2 regions of the Pseudomonas sp. MC6 genome follow, and region 2 is predicted to be linked to the other one. Evidence: predicted binding sites of a transcription regulator. Region 2 holds the regulator's gene; the other holds the start of a gene.
What was found. Region 2 encodes FliA, which starts transcription of late flagellar genes. Its sites were predicted from a motif close to CTAAAGTTTNNNNNNNNNNNGCCGNTAA; they were not measured.
Positions count from the first base shown of each region.

Region 1: the regulator FliA is predicted to act here: its motif matches at 3,515-3,542, upstream of ACOYXE_RS28890 (flagellar protein MotY).

Region 1 is NZ_CP186504.1:6,423,133-6,430,971, forward strand. It holds gene bfr (bacterioferritin) at 1-313, opposite strand, end outside; gene ACOYXE_RS28870 (bacterioferritin-associated ferredoxin) at 514-732, opposite strand; gene ACOYXE_RS28875 (peroxiredoxin) at 1,047-1,649, shown strand; gene rnt (ribonuclease T) at 1,728-2,405, opposite strand; gene pyrC (dihydroorotase) at 2,402-3,448, opposite strand; gene ACOYXE_RS28890 (flagellar protein MotY) at 3,609-4,517, shown strand; gene ACOYXE_RS28895 (argininosuccinate synthase) at 4,647-5,864, shown strand; gene ACOYXE_RS28900 (hypothetical protein) at 5,998-6,714, opposite strand; gene ACOYXE_RS28905 (response regulator transcription factor) at 7,221-7,839, shown strand, end outside.
Region 2 is NZ_CP186504.1:3,249,291-3,257,129, forward strand. It holds gene ACOYXE_RS14500 (chemotaxis protein CheA) at 1-1,001, opposite strand, end outside; gene ACOYXE_RS14505 (protein phosphatase CheZ) at 1,056-1,844, opposite strand; gene ACOYXE_RS14510 (chemotaxis response regulator CheY) at 1,863-2,234, opposite strand; gene fliA (RNA polymerase sigma factor FliA) at 2,401-3,141, opposite strand; gene fleN (flagellar synthesis regulator FleN) at 3,138-3,968, opposite strand; gene flhF (flagellar biosynthesis protein FlhF) at 4,085-5,425, opposite strand; gene flhA (flagellar biosynthesis protein FlhA) at 5,437-7,566, opposite strand.

The DNA.
Region 1 (7,839 bases), 3.2 Mb from region 2:
TCGCGGTCTTCAGGTCAGCGTGGCCGGTCTTCTCGATACGCAGGTCGCACTCAAGCATTTCCTTGGTGTGCTCGCCGATGTGCAGCTTGCCCAGATCCTGCACGTTCGGCAGGCCTTCGAGGAACAGGATGCGCTTGATCAGCTTGTCCGCGTGTTTCATCTCGTCGATGGATTCTTTGTATTCGTGCTTGCCGAGCTTGTTCAGACCCCAATCTTCATACATGCGCGCATGCAGGAAGTACTGATTGATCGCGACCAGCTCATTGGCAAGGATCTTGTTGAGATGCTGGATGACTGTAATGTCGCCTTTCATGATCGGAGTCCTGCCCTGTATTCGCTGTATATACGGCAGAGTTTGAGCTTCGTACTTATAAGTGTCAAACCTAAGTTATTGAATAATATATGAAAATTAATCGGAATAAGAATGTTTGTGTTCCGCGTCTGGACGCTAAGCAATTGATTTTCAGGCATAAAAAAACCGGACATAAGTCCGGTTCTTTGAAATAGGGGGTATTACGCGGCAGTAAATTCTACCGGATAGGGGATCGCAGCCTGGGACGTTTGCAGCTTGGTCAGGGTTTCGCGGACCACTTCCTTGGCAAGGCAGGCACATTTGCCGCATTGGCTGGCGACGCCGGTGGCCTGGCGGACTTCTTTATAGCTGCAGCAACCTTCATAGATCGCTTCGCGGATCTGTCCGTCGGTGACGCCAGTGCAGAGACAAACATACATAAGTGAGAACCGTCGCTGGTTGTGACTCAATTGCGATGGATCTTAATGTTAACGAGAATGATTGTCAAAGTGCTTTCGGAACGCTTCTGCTGATTCACAGCCATCACTGACGAACGGTATTTGCTGGCGATTTGCCTGGCCCCGTAAATGCAGCACCGTTATGCGTCTGCTTTGAAAAACCGTTAAGGACAGGCCAAATTCGCAGTGTATGATGGTCGGCCCTTGCGAAGGGGGTTCGTGTCACAGGGCTGTCGCCTGAGGGTGGCAGGCTGGCGCGGACCCTGAACTTCAAGTTTTTACACCAGGAGATATCAATGAGCGTACTCGTAGGCAAACAAGCCCCTGACTTCACCGTCCCGGCCGTACTCGGCAATGGCGAGATCGTTGACAGCTTCACCCTGTCCTCGGCCATCAAAGGCAAATACGGCCTGGTGTTCTTCTACCCACTGGACTTCACCTTCGTCTGCCCGTCCGAGCTGATCGCTCTGGACAACCGCATGGCCGACTTCAAGGCACGCAACGTTGAAGTGATCGCTGTGTCGATCGACTCGCACTTCACTCACAACGCATGGCGCAACACCCCAGTGAACAATGGCGGCATCGGCCAGGTGAAATACACCATGGCTGCTGACATGAAGCACGACATCGCCAAAGCCTACGACGTTGAATCCGAAGGCGGCGTGGCTTTCCGTGGCGCGTTCCTGATCGACGACAAAGGCGTTGTTCGCTCGCAGATCATCAACGACCTGCCACTGGGCCGTAACATGGAAGAGCTGATCCGTCTGGTCGACGCTCTGCAATTCCACGAAGAGCACGGCGAAGTCTGCCCTGCCAACTGGAAAAAAGGCGACAAAGGCATGAACGCTTCGCCAGAAGGCGTTGCGGCTTACCTGACCGAGAACGCTGCTGCCCTGTAAGGCGCAACGTCGAGGTACAAAAAAACCGGCTCATTGAGCCGGTTTTTTTATGCGCGGGATTTATCCGACGACCATCAATCAGTCGTCGAAATCTTCCCAGCCACCCATCTGTTTCCAGCGATTGACGATGCCGCAGAACAGCTCAGCGGTTTTTTCGGTGTCGTAACGCGCCGAGTGCGCTTCACGGCCGTCGAAATCGATGTCGGCGGCTTGGCAGGCTTTTGCCAGTACGGTTTGACCGTAGGCAAGACCGGCCAGCGTCGCGGTGTCAAAGCTGGAGAACGGGTGGAACGGGTTGCGCTTCATGTCCAGACGTGCGACCGCCGCGTTCAGGAAGCCGAGGTCGAAGCTGCTGTTGTGGCCGACCAGAATCGCGCGCTTGCAGCCGTTGGCCTTCAGCGCCTTGCGGATGCCACGGAAGATGTCGGTCAGTGCGGTTTCTTCGCTGACGGCCATGCGCAGCGGGTGATCGAGCTTGATCCCGGTGAACTCCAGCGCCGCTGCTTCGATGTTGGCGCCTTCGAATGGCTCAACGCGGAAGAAGTAGGTGTGATCCGGGTAAACGAAACCCTTTTCATCCATGGCGATGGTGGTCGCGGCAATCTCCAGCAACGCATCGGTGGCCGAGTTGAAGCCGCCGGTTTCTACGTCGACGACAACCGGCAGGTAGCCGCGAAAGCGTGCTGCCATCGGGTGACGGGAACCGCCACCACCACTTTGACCGTCCAGTTCGTCGTCGAAATGGTCTTCACTCACGCGTGTTCCTCCAGCAGGCGCCAGCGCAGTTTTTCACCGGCGCGCAGCGGGATAACGGTCAGCTCGCCGAAAGGCAGGCTGGTCGGGGCGGTCCATTCTTCACGAACCAGGGTGATGCGGTCGGTGTTCGCCGGCAGGCCGTAGAAACGCGGGCCGTTGAGGCTGGCGAAGGCTTCGAGCTTGTCCAGCGCGTTCCGCTGTTCGAAGGCTTCGGCATACATCTCGATGGCGGCGTACGCGGTGTAGCAGCCGGCGCAACCGCAAGCGGCTTCTTTGGCGTGCTGCGCATGTGGCGCCGAATCGGTGCCGAGGAAGAACTTGGCGCTGCCACTGGTGGCGGCGTCGAGCAGGGCTTCCTGATGTGTATTGCGCTTGAGAATCGGCAGGCAGTAGAAATGCGGCCGAATCCCGCCAACCAACATGTGGTTGCGGTTGTACAGCAGGTGATGCGCAGTGATGGTCGCGCCGACGTTGGCCGAAGCCTCGTTGACGAACTGCACGGCGTCGCCGGTGGTGATGTGTTCGAACACCACTTTCAGCGTCGGGAAGCGCTCGACGACGCGGCGCATGTGCTCATCGATGAAAATCTTTTCGCGGTCGAACACATCGACGTCGCCACGGGTGACTTCACCGTGGATCAACAGCGGCATGCCGACTTCGGCCATGGCTTCGATCGCCGGCAGAATCTTGTCGATGCTGGTCACGCCGGAGTCGGAGTTGGTGGTCGCGCCGGCCGGGTACAGCTTGGCGGCGTAGACAAAACCACTGGCCTTGGCTTCACGAATTTCTTCAGGCTGGGTGCGGTCGGTGAGGTACAGCACCATCAGCGGCTCAAAGCGACTGCCGGCCGGGCGGGCAGCGAGAATCCGCTGGCGATAGCCGTCGGCTTCAGCGGCGTTGCGCACCGGAGGTACCAGGTTGGGCATGATGATCGCGCGGCCAAAAGTGCGCGCAACATCGGCAACGGTATTGGTCAACACGGCACCATCGCGAAGATGAATGTGCCAGTCGTCGGGACGCAGCAGGGTCAGGCGGTCGGACATGAGGGGATTCCAGGCGGGTCAAACTGAGGCGAATGCTACCGGAAAAGACTCTTGCAGGCACTCGCTATCAAGTTTTGCGGGAACCTTCCGATATCCCGTAGGTATGCCGTAAACATAGTGTGAATCGGTCTTTGTGTTTCAGAAGCCAATGGAGCCTCCCGTGCGCCAGCGTTATTTAGCCTTGCTCAGTGTGTTTGCCAGCCTCCCCGCGATGGCGCTCACGTACCAGACCCGTCTGGAGAACATTGAGTGGACGGTCGCCGGCGACAAGTTCGAATGTCGTCTGACCCAACCGATCACCGATTTCGGCTCGGGTGAGTTCGTGCGCAAGGCGGGCGAGCAGGCGATCTTCCGCCTGAACGCCTACAACGCCATGCTTGGCGGTGGTTCGGCGACGTTGCTCGCGGCGGCTGCACCTTGGCAGCCGGGGCGTGGTGACATCAATCTGGGCTCCGTGAGGCTCGGCAGTGGCAACGTGCTGTTCAGCAGCTCACAGTCGCAGGCCGGCGGTCTGATCAGTGGTTTGCTGGACGGTCGCAGCCCGGTTGTACGTCGCGCGTCTGGCGATGGCCGTGTCTCGGAAGTGCGTTTATTGCCGGTGAAATTCAGCAAGGCGTTTAACGACTATCAGACTTGTGTAGCGAAATTGCTTCCGCAGAATTTCGACCAGATCAAGCAGTCGCAGATCGGCTTCCCCGGCGAGGGCGTTGACCTCGATGCCGCCGCCAAGGCCAAGCTGCAAGTGATGCTCGAATTCATGAAGGCCGATCCGACGGTCAATCACATCGAACTCGATGGCCATTCCGACAACAGCGGTAATCGTCTGACCAACCGTGAACTGTCGCGCCGCCGAGCGCTGGCAGTGGTCGACTTCTTCAAGGCCAACGGCATTCAGGAATCGCAGATCACCGTGCGCTTCCATGGCGAGCAATATCCGATCGTGCCGAACACCAATGCGGCCAATCGTGCGAAGAACCGTAGGGTCAATGTCAAACTGGCGCGCGTGGCTCCAGTGACCGCTCCAGCACCGCAAGCGAGCACGCCAGCCAGTACTGCAGCGACTTCCTGACCTGCCGGTCATCGTCGCGCTCTCGACAGATTCTGTCGCTTTGTCGTCTTAAGCTGTCGCGCCTCTGTAAATTATCGCGTTTGGGCGGTAGACTCCTCGGCTTTCCGTAGAACCCCGTGGAGTGATGGCATGGCGGACGTAAACAAGGTCGTTCTGGCGTATTCCGGCGGCCTGGACACTTCGGTGATCCTCAAGTGGCTGCAGGATACTTATAATTGTGAAGTGGTGACTTTCACCGCTGACCTGGGTCAGGGCGAAGAGGTCGAGCCGGCGCGCGCCAAGGCTCAGGCCATGGGCGTCAAAGAAATCTACATCGATGATCTGCGCGAAGAGTTCGTGCGTGATTTCGTGTACCCGATGTTCCGCGCCAACACCGTTTACGAAGGCGAGTACCTGCTGGGTACTTCCATCGCACGTCCGCTGATCGCCAAACGTCTGATCGAAATCGCCAACGAAACCGGCGCTGACGCCATTTCCCATGGCGCCACCGGCAAGGGCAACGACCAGGTGCGTTTCGAACTGGGTGCCTACGCACTCAAGCCTGGCGTTAAAGTGATTGCTCCTTGGCGCGAGTGGGACCTGCTGTCCCGCGAGAAGCTGATGGACTACGCCGAAAAGCACGCGATCCCGATCGAGCGTCACGGCAAGAAGAAGTCGCCGTACTCGATGGACGCCAACCTGCTGCACATCTCTTATGAAGGCGGCGTGCTGGAAGACACCTGGACCGAGCACGAAGAAGACATGTGGAAATGGACCGTCTCCCCGGAGAACGCTCCTGATAAACCACAGTACCTGGAACTGACCTACCGTAACGGCGACATCGTTGCACTGGACGGCGTCGAAATGACCCCGGCCACCGTGCTGGCAACGCTGAACAAGATCGGTGGCGCTCATGGTATCGGCCGTCTCGACATCGTCGAAAACCGTTACGTCGGCATGAAGTCCCGTGGCTGCTATGAAACCCCGGGCGGCACCATCATGCTGCGCGCTCACCGCGCCATCGAATCGATCACCCTGGACCGCGAAGTCGCTCACCTCAAAGACGAGCTGATGCCGAAATATGCCAGCCTGATCTACACCGGTTACTGGTGGAGCCCTGAACGTCTGATGCTGCAACAGATGATCGATGCTTCCCAGGTTAACGTGAACGGTGTCGTCCGCCTGAAGCTGTACAAAGGCAACGTGATCGTCACTGGCCGCAAGTCCGACGATTCGCTGTTCGACGCCAACATCGCGACCTTCGAAGAAGATGGCGGTGCTTACAACCAGGCCGACGCGGCGGGCTTCATCAAGCTCAACGCGCTGCGCATGCGCATTGCTGCCAACAAGGGCCGCAAGCTGTTCTGAGTGTTACAGACTGACGCGCAATGAAAAGGGCGGCCTTGTCATTGAGACAACGCCGCCCTTTTTACGTAAATTCTTTGGTTGTTTCTGTTCGAGTCATGTTCAGGGTTTCGCGCGTGGGGCAATGACTCCGCCTTCAGGCCCGCCCCAGTAGTGTCACCGCTTGTGAGCACAGGTTATAAACAATGCACAGTGTGTTGCCAGAGCCTTTCTTTATGTGCCTTATTTGCAGTAGTGCATTTTGCGTCAGTAAAACATCCGACACATGATTGGAAAGAAAGACGACCACACGGGCCGTTTTCCTGTCCAGGTTGCGGATATTTTCCACCATTGTGGCTAACTCTCTCGATGCATCGACATCTCTGGCATCTATGAGATGCAAATTACTGATCGATGCGGGCAACTGAATGTTGTGCTGAACAATCAGGCTCGGTTTTACGTTGCTGTCCGCAGGCGGGTCAGGTGCGTTGTGTACTTTGCACGAGTCTTTGCATTCGACAGTGCCAGTTTCGCTCGGCACTATACAACTGGAGAACCCGAATGTACCTGGTGTGCCAGGTTCTTGCGTCGAGGTGTGTCGTTTGTTCTCGCGATCATTGGTATCGATTACCTTCAGGAAGTTCTTGTCTTTACCGAAATCGGAAGGTGAATAGAGGGAACGGTAGTTGAAATTCAAGGTAATAAAGAAAAGAAATAGCAAGTAAAATGGAAAGCTGATCAGGAACCACACATAGATTTCCCTGTCCTTGTTGTCAAGGAAAGGCAGAGATACAGCGGCTGATGTTTCAGAGATGGCCGCAAATATGGCAATGACGGTCATTGGGTTGCTGATCTTTTTTTTTATTTTTAGCATGTTTGTACTCTTTTGCCTGGTCTTTCTCATGGTTAATAAGTTCGTATTGGTTGGGCATAGATAGTTTGGATTCAGTGTTTGTTTTTATAGCAAAAGTATAGTGCTTGGTATAAATATCTTGTTTCAAGTGTTTATGTTTTTCCCAGCGTTATAGTGCCGGTGCCACCGCTGTTGCTTTGTGTTTCCGATATTCCGATATTTTTCAGGCGCGCACATAGGCCCGGGCGCCAGCGCCGTTCGGGCGCAATGAGCTGCAGCGGCGAGGTGTGGGTTTTGCACCGGTGATCGTAGTCTGTAACAGGTTGAAAAGAGAATTTTTGCCTCCGGCGAAAGAGTCTGCGGTGTCGGATGTTTAGATGGACGGAGGTTTTTTGTAGGATTAATCCGCGATGGATGTAGGGCATGTCTCTCGATGCAAGTGCGTGTTAACACTGGCATGCCATAGAGCAAGTGACTGGGCTATTGTGCGTGTTCTAAAAATTCGAACAGCGAAACTGGACTTGCCCATGAATAAAGTGCTGATCGTGGATGATCACCCTGTCATTCGTCTTGCGGTACGTATGCTGATGGAACGTCATGGCTACGAAGTCATCGCAGAAACTGATAACGGTGTGGATGCATTACAACTTGCTCGAGAACAAATGCCGGATATTGTCATTCTGGACATTGGAATACCAAAACTTGATGGTCTGGAAGTTATCGCACGCCTGACTTCAACGGCCATGCCGATTAAGGTACTGGTTCTGACTTCCCAGGCTCCCGGGCACTTTTCCATGCGCTGCATGCAGTCGGGGGCGGCCGGCTATGTGTGCAAACAGCAGGACTTGACCGAGTTGCTCAGCGCAATCAAGGCCGTATTGTCCGGCTACAGTTATTTTCCCAATCAGGCTTTGCATACCGTGCGTACAAGTCTGGGCAATGCGAGTGAAGCCGATATGGTGGATCGTCTGTCCGGTCGGGAAATGATGGTGCTGCAGCAGTTGGCGCGGGGCAAAACCAACAAGGAAATTGCAGATGGCATGTTTTTGAGCAACAAAACCGTGAGCACTTACAAGACGCGCTTGTTGTTGAAGCTCAATGCGCGTTCTCTGGTTGATCTGATCGAATTGGCGCAGCGCAATGGTC
Region 2 (7,839 bases):
TTGGCGGCAGGCTTGGGCGCTGCCACAGCGGCCGGGGCCTTGGCAGCCGGTGTGGCGACGGTCGAAGCACTGCCAGCAGCGGCGGTGCCGACTTCGGAGAACTTGCCTTTGCCGTGCAGTTCGTCGAGCAGCGATTCGAACTCGTGATCGCTGATCAGATCGCTGCCGGCCGCGGCGGCCGCTGGAGCAGCAGGCGCAGGTGCCGAAGCAATCGCCGATTCCAGCGCATCCACGGCAAAGTTGCCCTTGCCATGCAACTGATCGAGCAAGGCTTCGAATTCGTCGTCGGTGATGTCAGAGCTGTCGCCCTTGGCCGGAGCCGCAGGGGCTGCCGCCGCTGGCGCAACCGCGTCCACCGCAAACTGGCCCTTGCCGTGCAGTTGATCGAGCAACGACTCGAACTCGGCATCGGTGATTTCATCGCTCGCGGCTTCAGCGGCCGTTTGCGCAGGGGCAGCAGCGGCCGGGGCTTCGGCTTCAGCCTTGACGGCGTTCAGCGAATCCAGCAGCTGTTCAAATTCGTTATCGGTGATGTCGCCCGACGAGTCGCCTTCGACGACCAGTTCTTCGATCATCTCGGCCACTGGCGAAGCCGGGGCTGCGTCCGCCGATTGCGGTTCGGCCAGACGCGCCAGGGCGGCCAGCAGCTCCGGCGTGGCGGCGGTGATCGGAGCACGCTCACGAACTTCAGTGAACATGCTGTTCACCGCGTCCAGTGCTTCGAGGACAACGTCCATCAGTTCTGCATCAACGCGACGCTCACCCTTACGCAGGATGTCGAACACGTTTTCGGCGATGTGACAGCACTCCACCAGCTCATTGAGCTGAAGGAAGCCGGCGCCCCCTTTTACAGTGTGGAAACCGCGAAAAATTGCGTTGAGCAGATCTGCGTCATCCGGACGGCTTTCCAGCTCGACCAGTTGTTCGGACAGTTGCTCAAGAATCTCGCCGGCCTCAACCAGGAAATCCTGAAGGATCTCTTCATCGGCGCCGAAGCTCATTAATGGGGTGCTCCTACAGGTCTAAAAACCCAAAAAACCTAAAATTCCAAAACTCTAGAACCCGAGGCTGGATAACAAATCGTCCACATCGTCCTGACCGGACACAACGTCTTCTCGTTTATCGGCATGAATCTGCGGACCTTCACCCTGCGAGAGATGTTTTTGTGGATCTTTTTCTGCAAGCATCGCGGCGCGGTCATGTTCGATGCCCGCAAAGCGGTCCACCTGACTGGCCATGAGCACGAGTTTGAGCAAATTGCTTTCGACTTCGGTGACCAGTTGGGTCACACGCTTGATCACCTGACCGGTCAGGTCCTGGTAATCCTGGGCCAGCAGGATGTCGTTGAGATTGCTCGACACCGCACGGTTGTCCGTGCTGCTGCGTGACAGAAAACCGTCGACCCGGCGCGCCAGTTCACGGAACTCTTCAGCCCCGACCTCGCGACGCATGAAGCGACCCCAATCGGCGCTCAAGGTCTGCGCTTCGTCAGCCAGACCATTGACCACCGGCGTGGCGCTTTCCACCAGATCCATGGTGCGGTTGGCCGCGGCTTCCGTCAGCTTGACCACATAACCCAGGCGTTCGGTGGCGTCGGTGATTTGCGACACTTCCTCGGCCTGCGGCATGTTCGGGTCGATCTGGAAGTTGACGATCGCACTGTGCAATTCACGTGTGAGCTTGCCGACTTCCTGGTACAGGCCACGGTCACGGGTCTGATTGAGCTCATGGATCAGTTGCACAGCGTCGCCGAACCTGCCTTTTTCAAGGCTTTCGACCAGTTCGACCGCGTGTTTTTTCAGGGTCGACTCGAAATCGCCCTGTGAAGATTCGTTATGCTCCATAGCTCCCCCGCGCGTTCATCAGCCGATGCGTTCGAAAATCTTCTCGATTTTGTCTTTCAACGCCTGAGCCGTGAAAGGTTTGACTACGTAGCCGTTTACACCGGCTTGAGCGGCTTCGATGATCTGCTCGCGCTTGGCTTCTGCAGTCACCATCAGCACTGGCAGGTGCTTGAGTTTTTCATCGGCGCGCACGTGACGCAGCAGGTCGATACCGGTCATGCCCGGCATGTTCCAGTCCGTTACCAGAAAGTCGATGCTGCCGCTGTTGAGCACTGGAATGGCAGTCACGCCATCGTCAGCCTCGACGGTGTTGGTGAACCCAAGATCACGCAGCAGGTTCTTGATGATCCGCCGCATCGTTGAGAAGTCATCAACGATGAGGATTTTCATGTCTTTGTTCAATTCGACCTCCAAGCAGTCTTAAACGCGCCCAGCACCTGGACGCGCCACTTCAATCAATCGGCGCAGCACTTGAAGACTGTCTGGAGCACAACAGAGCAAGACCGGTGCCGTTCATCACCGCACCAGCCTCGTTCGCAGTGTCCCCACACTGCCTTCAGCGCGCTCGCCACTCCCCCAAACGCCCCCGCAAACGGGCCGCGCACTGGCTGTGTAACTGGCTGACCCGCGATTCACTGACGCCAAGGACTTCACCGATCTCCTTGAGGTTCAGCTCTTCGTCGTAGTACAGCGCCAACACCAGTCGCTCACGCTCCGGCAAATTGGCAATCGCGTCCGCCAACGCTGCCTGGAAACGTTCATCTTCCAGATCGCGTGACGGCTCAAGATGAGCACTCGCGCCATCCTCGTGCAGCCCTTCGTGTTCGCCGTCCTGCAACAGATCGTCGAAACTGAACAGGCGACTGCCCAAGGTGTCATTCAAAATCCCGTAGTAATCGTCGAGACTCAATTGGAGTTCGGCTGCAACCTCGTGATCTTTAGCGTCACGGCCGGTTTTAGCTTCAATTGAGCGAATTGCGTCGCTGACCATACGGGTATTGCGGTGAACCGAGCGTGGTGCCCAGTCCCCTTTGCGCACTTCGTCGAGCATCGCGCCGCGGATTCGAATGCCCGCGTACGTTTCGAAACTGGCGCCTTTGCTGGCGTCATATTTGGTCGAGACTTCGAGCAGGCCGATCATCCCGGCCTGGATCAGGTCTTCGACCTGCACACTCGCCGGCAACCGTGCCAGCAAGTGGTAGGCAATGCGTTTGACCAGCGGCGCGTAACGCTCGATCAGCTCGTACTGAGCGTCGCGTGCCGACTTCTTGTAGTAGTTCATACCGCTTGCTGTCATAGCACGGGCCCTGCCGTTTGCTGCACGAGGCGCTCGACGAAAAACTCGAGATGGCCACGCGGGTTGGCGGGCAGCGGCCAGGTGTCGACCTTCTGTGCAATGGCCTTGAATGCCAGCGCGCACTTGGAGCGCGGGAAGGCTTCGTAAACGGCACGCTGCTTCTGCACCGCTTTACGCACGCTTTCGTCGTAAGGCACGGCGCCGACGTATTGTAGGGCCACGTCAAGGAACCGATCCGTGACCTTGGTCAACTTGGCGAACAGGTTGCGCCCTTCCTGCGGGCTCTGCGCCATGTTGGCGAGGACGCGGAAGCGGTTCATGCCGTAATCGCGGTTAAGCAGTTTGATCAGTGCGTAGGCGTCAGTGATCGAGGTTGGCTCGTCGCAGACCACCAGCAACACTTCTTGCGCGGCGCGTACGAAACTGACTACCGAGTCACCAATACCCGCAGCGGTGTCGATCACCAGTACGTCGAGATTGTCGCCGATGTCGCTGAACGCCTGAATCAGGCCGGCATGTTGCGCCGGGCTCAGGTGGACCATGCTCTGCGTGCCGGACGCGGCCGGGACGATGCGGATGCCACCGGGGCCTTGCAACAGCACGTCGCGCAATTCGCAACGGCCTTCGATCACGTCGGCCAGTGTGCGTTTAGGGGTCAGACCCAACAAAACGTCGACGTTCGCCAGTCCCAGATCGGCGTCCAGCAGCATGACCCGACGGCCAAGCTCTGCCAGCGCCAGAGACAAGTTCACTGACACGTTAGTCTTGCCGACGCCACCTTTGCCGCCGGTCACCGCGATCACCTGTACGGGATGCATGCTGCCCATGTTATTTCTTTACCTTGTCTTGCATAGACGGAGGCCACATTACTGGCTGCGCGTTCACAACCGGAACAATGCATGGCAGACCATCGATGTAGGTACAAAAACTGTTCATGAATACCTCAGCCTACCTGCTTGGTCGGGCTGTGATAGATATCAGCGAACATGTCAGCCATGGCTTCTTCGCTGGGTTCTTCCTGCATTTGCACGCTGACGGCGCGGCTGACCAGTTGATGACGGCGCGGCAGATGCAAATCATCCGGAATCCGTGGGCCATCGGTCAGGTACGCGACCGGCAATTCATGACTGATCGCCAGGCTCAACACTTCGCCAAGGCTGGCCGTTTCATCCAGTTTAGTCAGGATGCAGCCGGCTAGCCCGCAACGCTTGTAACTGTGATAAGCGGCGGTTAGAACCTGTTTCTGGCTGGTGGTTGCCAAGACCAGATAATTTTTTGAACGAATGCCACGCCCGGCCAGACTTTCCAGCTGCATGCGCAGCGCCGGATCGCTGGCTTGCAGGCCGGCAGTATCGATCAATACCACGCGTTTGCGCAGCAGTGGATCCAGCGCCTGCACCAACGATTGGCCCGGATCGACGTGGGTCACCGGCACATTGAGAATGCGGCCCAGCGTCTTCAGTTGTTCCTGCGCGCCGATGCGGAAACTGTCCATGCTCACCAGCGCGACATTCTGCGCGCCGTATTTCAGCACGTAGCGCGCGGCGAGCTTGGCCAGCGTGGTGGTCTTGCCCATGCCGGCAGGGCCGACCATGGCAATCACACCGCCCTCTTCCAACGGCTCGACTTCCGGTACGGCAATCATCCGCGCCAGGTGCGCGAGCAACATGCGCCAGGCCTGACGCGGCTCTTCGATATCAGTGATCATCGCCAGCAGATCGCGCGACAACGGGCCGGACAGACCGATACGTTGCAGACGACGATACAGATTGGCTTGCGCCGGACGGCTGCCTTGCAGCTGATTCCAGGCCAGAGTGCCAAGCTGAACTTCCATCAGCTCGCGCAGGCTGTTCAATTCGAAACGCATCGAATCCAGGGCACGCGGATCAACGCCGCCGGAAGACTGCGCAGGCGCCGGGGCCGGACGCGCTGGAGCAGCGTAAGTCGGCTCGCTCAGCGGTTCAGCGGCAGTCAGCGGCAGGCCAGCGGTCAACGGCAGCCCTGCGAAGATCTGGCGATTGCTGTTGCCGTCGGCTTCGCCACGCAGGCTCAGTTCGGCCTGGGCGGTGACGATGCGCGACTGAGTCTTGCGCAGCTCGTCTTCGAGTTCCATGTTCGGAACCCGTGGCGCCAGCGCCGACAATTTGTAATCCAGTGCCGCCGTCAGCTCGACACCGCCAGCAATGCGGCGGTTGCCAATGATGGCGGCATCAGCGCCCAGCTCATCACGAACCAGCTTCATGGCCTGACGCATATCGGCGGCAAAGAAACGCTTAACTTGCATAAACCACTACCTCAGCCGTTGGGCCCTACTGTCGCAACGATGGTCACTTGCTTGTTGTCCGGTATTTCCTGGTAGGCCAGCACATGCAATCCAGGGACTGCGAGGCGGCCAAAGCGCGAGAGCATCGCGCGGATCGGGCCAGCGACCAAAAGGATCACCGGCTGACCTTGCATTTCCTGACGCTGCGCCGCTTCGATGAGCGAACGCTGCAGCTTCTCGGCCATGCTTGGCTCCAGCAGAACGCCCTCTTCCGAGCCTTGTCCTGCCTTCTGCAGACTATTGAGCAATATTTGTTCCAACCTTGGTTCCAAGGTGATCACAGGCAGCTCCGACTCAGTGCCTACAATGCTTTGGACGATGGCGCGGGATACGCCGACCCGTACCGCAGCCACCAACGCGGCGGTATCTTGACTCTTCGCGGCGTTGTTGGCGATGGCTTCGGCAATGCTGCGGATATCGCGCACCGGCACGTGTTCGGCGAGCAGCGCTTGCAGCACCTTGAGCAACTGCGACAACGTGACCACGCCCGGCACCAGCTCTTCTGCCAGTTTCGGCGAGCTCTTGGCCAGCAATTGCATGAGTTGCTGCACTTCTTCGTGGCCGATCAGCTCGCTGGAGTGCTTGTATAGAATCTGGTTCAAGTGAGTCGCGACCACGGTGCTGGCGTCCACCACCGTGTAACCGAGGGATTGTGCCTGCGCACGCTGGCTGATTTCGATCCACACCGCTTCCAGGCCGAAAGCCGGATCTTTGGCGTTGATACCGTTGAGTGTGCCGTAGACCTGGCCCGGGTTGATCGCCAGTTCGCGATCCGGGTAGATCTCGGCTTCGGCGAGAATCACGCCCATCAGGGTCAGGCGATAGGCGCTTGGCGCCAGATCGAGGTTGTCGCGAATGTGCACAGTCGGCATCAGGAAGCCCAGATCCTGCGAGAGCTTCTTGCGTACGCCCTTGATCCGCGCCAGCAATTGCCCGCCTTGATTGCGGTCCACCAGCGGAATCAGGCGATAGCCGACTTCCAGGCCGATCATGTCGATGGGCGTCACATCGTCCCAGCCGAGCTCTTTGGTTTCCATGGCGCGGGCCGGCGACGGCAGCAGTTCCTGCTGGCGCTTGACCTCTTCCAACGCTACGACCTTGGCCACATTCTGTTTTTTCCAGAACAGGTACGCGCCGCCAGCGGCCAGCGCGGCCATGCTCAGGAACGAGAAGTGCGGCATGCCCGGCACCAGCCCCATGACCGCCATCAAACCTGCAGCCACCGCCAGCGCTTTCGGCGAGGCGAACATCTGGCGATTGATCTGCTTGCCCATGTCTTCCGAACCGGAAGCACGGGTCACCATGATTGCCGCTGCTGTCGATAACAACAGTGATGGCAATTGCGCCACTAAACCGTCACCGATGGTCAGCAAGGCGTAAACCCGACCGGCATCACCGAACGTCATGCCATGCTGGAAGATACCCACGGCCATGCCGCCGATCAGGTTGATGAACAGAATCAGCAGGCCCGCGATGGCGTCACCACGGACGAACTTGCTGGCACCGTCCATCGAACCGTAGAACTCAGCCTCTTGGGCGACTTCCTGACGGCGCATCTTGGCCTGGTTCTGGTCGATCAGACCGGCGTTGAGGTCGGCGTCGATCGCCATTTGTTTGCCGGGCATCGCATCGAGGGTGAACCGCGCGCTCACCTCGGAAATCCGCCCGGCACCCTTGGTCACCACGACGAAGTTGATGATCATCAGGATCGCGAAAACCACGATACCAACCACGTAGTTACCGCCGATCACCACCTCACCGAAGGCCTGAATCACCTTACCGGCAGCGGCGTGGCCGTCCTGACCGTGGAGCATGACCACCCGCGTCGAGGCCACGTTCAACGCCAGCCGCAGCAACGTCGCAACCAGCAGAATCGTCGGGAACACGGCGAAATCCAGCGGTCGCAGCGCATACACGCAGACCAGCAGGACGACAATCGACAAGGCAATGTTGAAGGTGAAGAACACGTCGAGCAGGAACGGCGGCACCGGCAACATCATCATCGCCAGCATCACCAGCAGCAACAACGGCACGCCCAGATTGCCTCGACTGAGGTCGGCAACGTTTGTGCGAGCAGTGTTGAATAACTGAGAGCGATCCACCGGTTTTCCCCGTTCCTTTAAAGCAAACTTTTGACGCCCAGAGCGGGCTCACGGCGGGTACTGCAAGAAGCTTTCCAACTTTTGCGATTGATTGAAACAGAGAGGAAGGTGTACGCGAACACTGTAGGAGTGAGCCTGCTCGCGATAGCGGTGTGTCATCCAAAAAATTCGTCAACTGACACTCCGCTATCGCGAGCAGGCTCACTCCTACATTTGGTGTGCATTTCACTCTCACATTTGGAATGCAGTCTCTTGTGGGAGCGAACCTGCTCG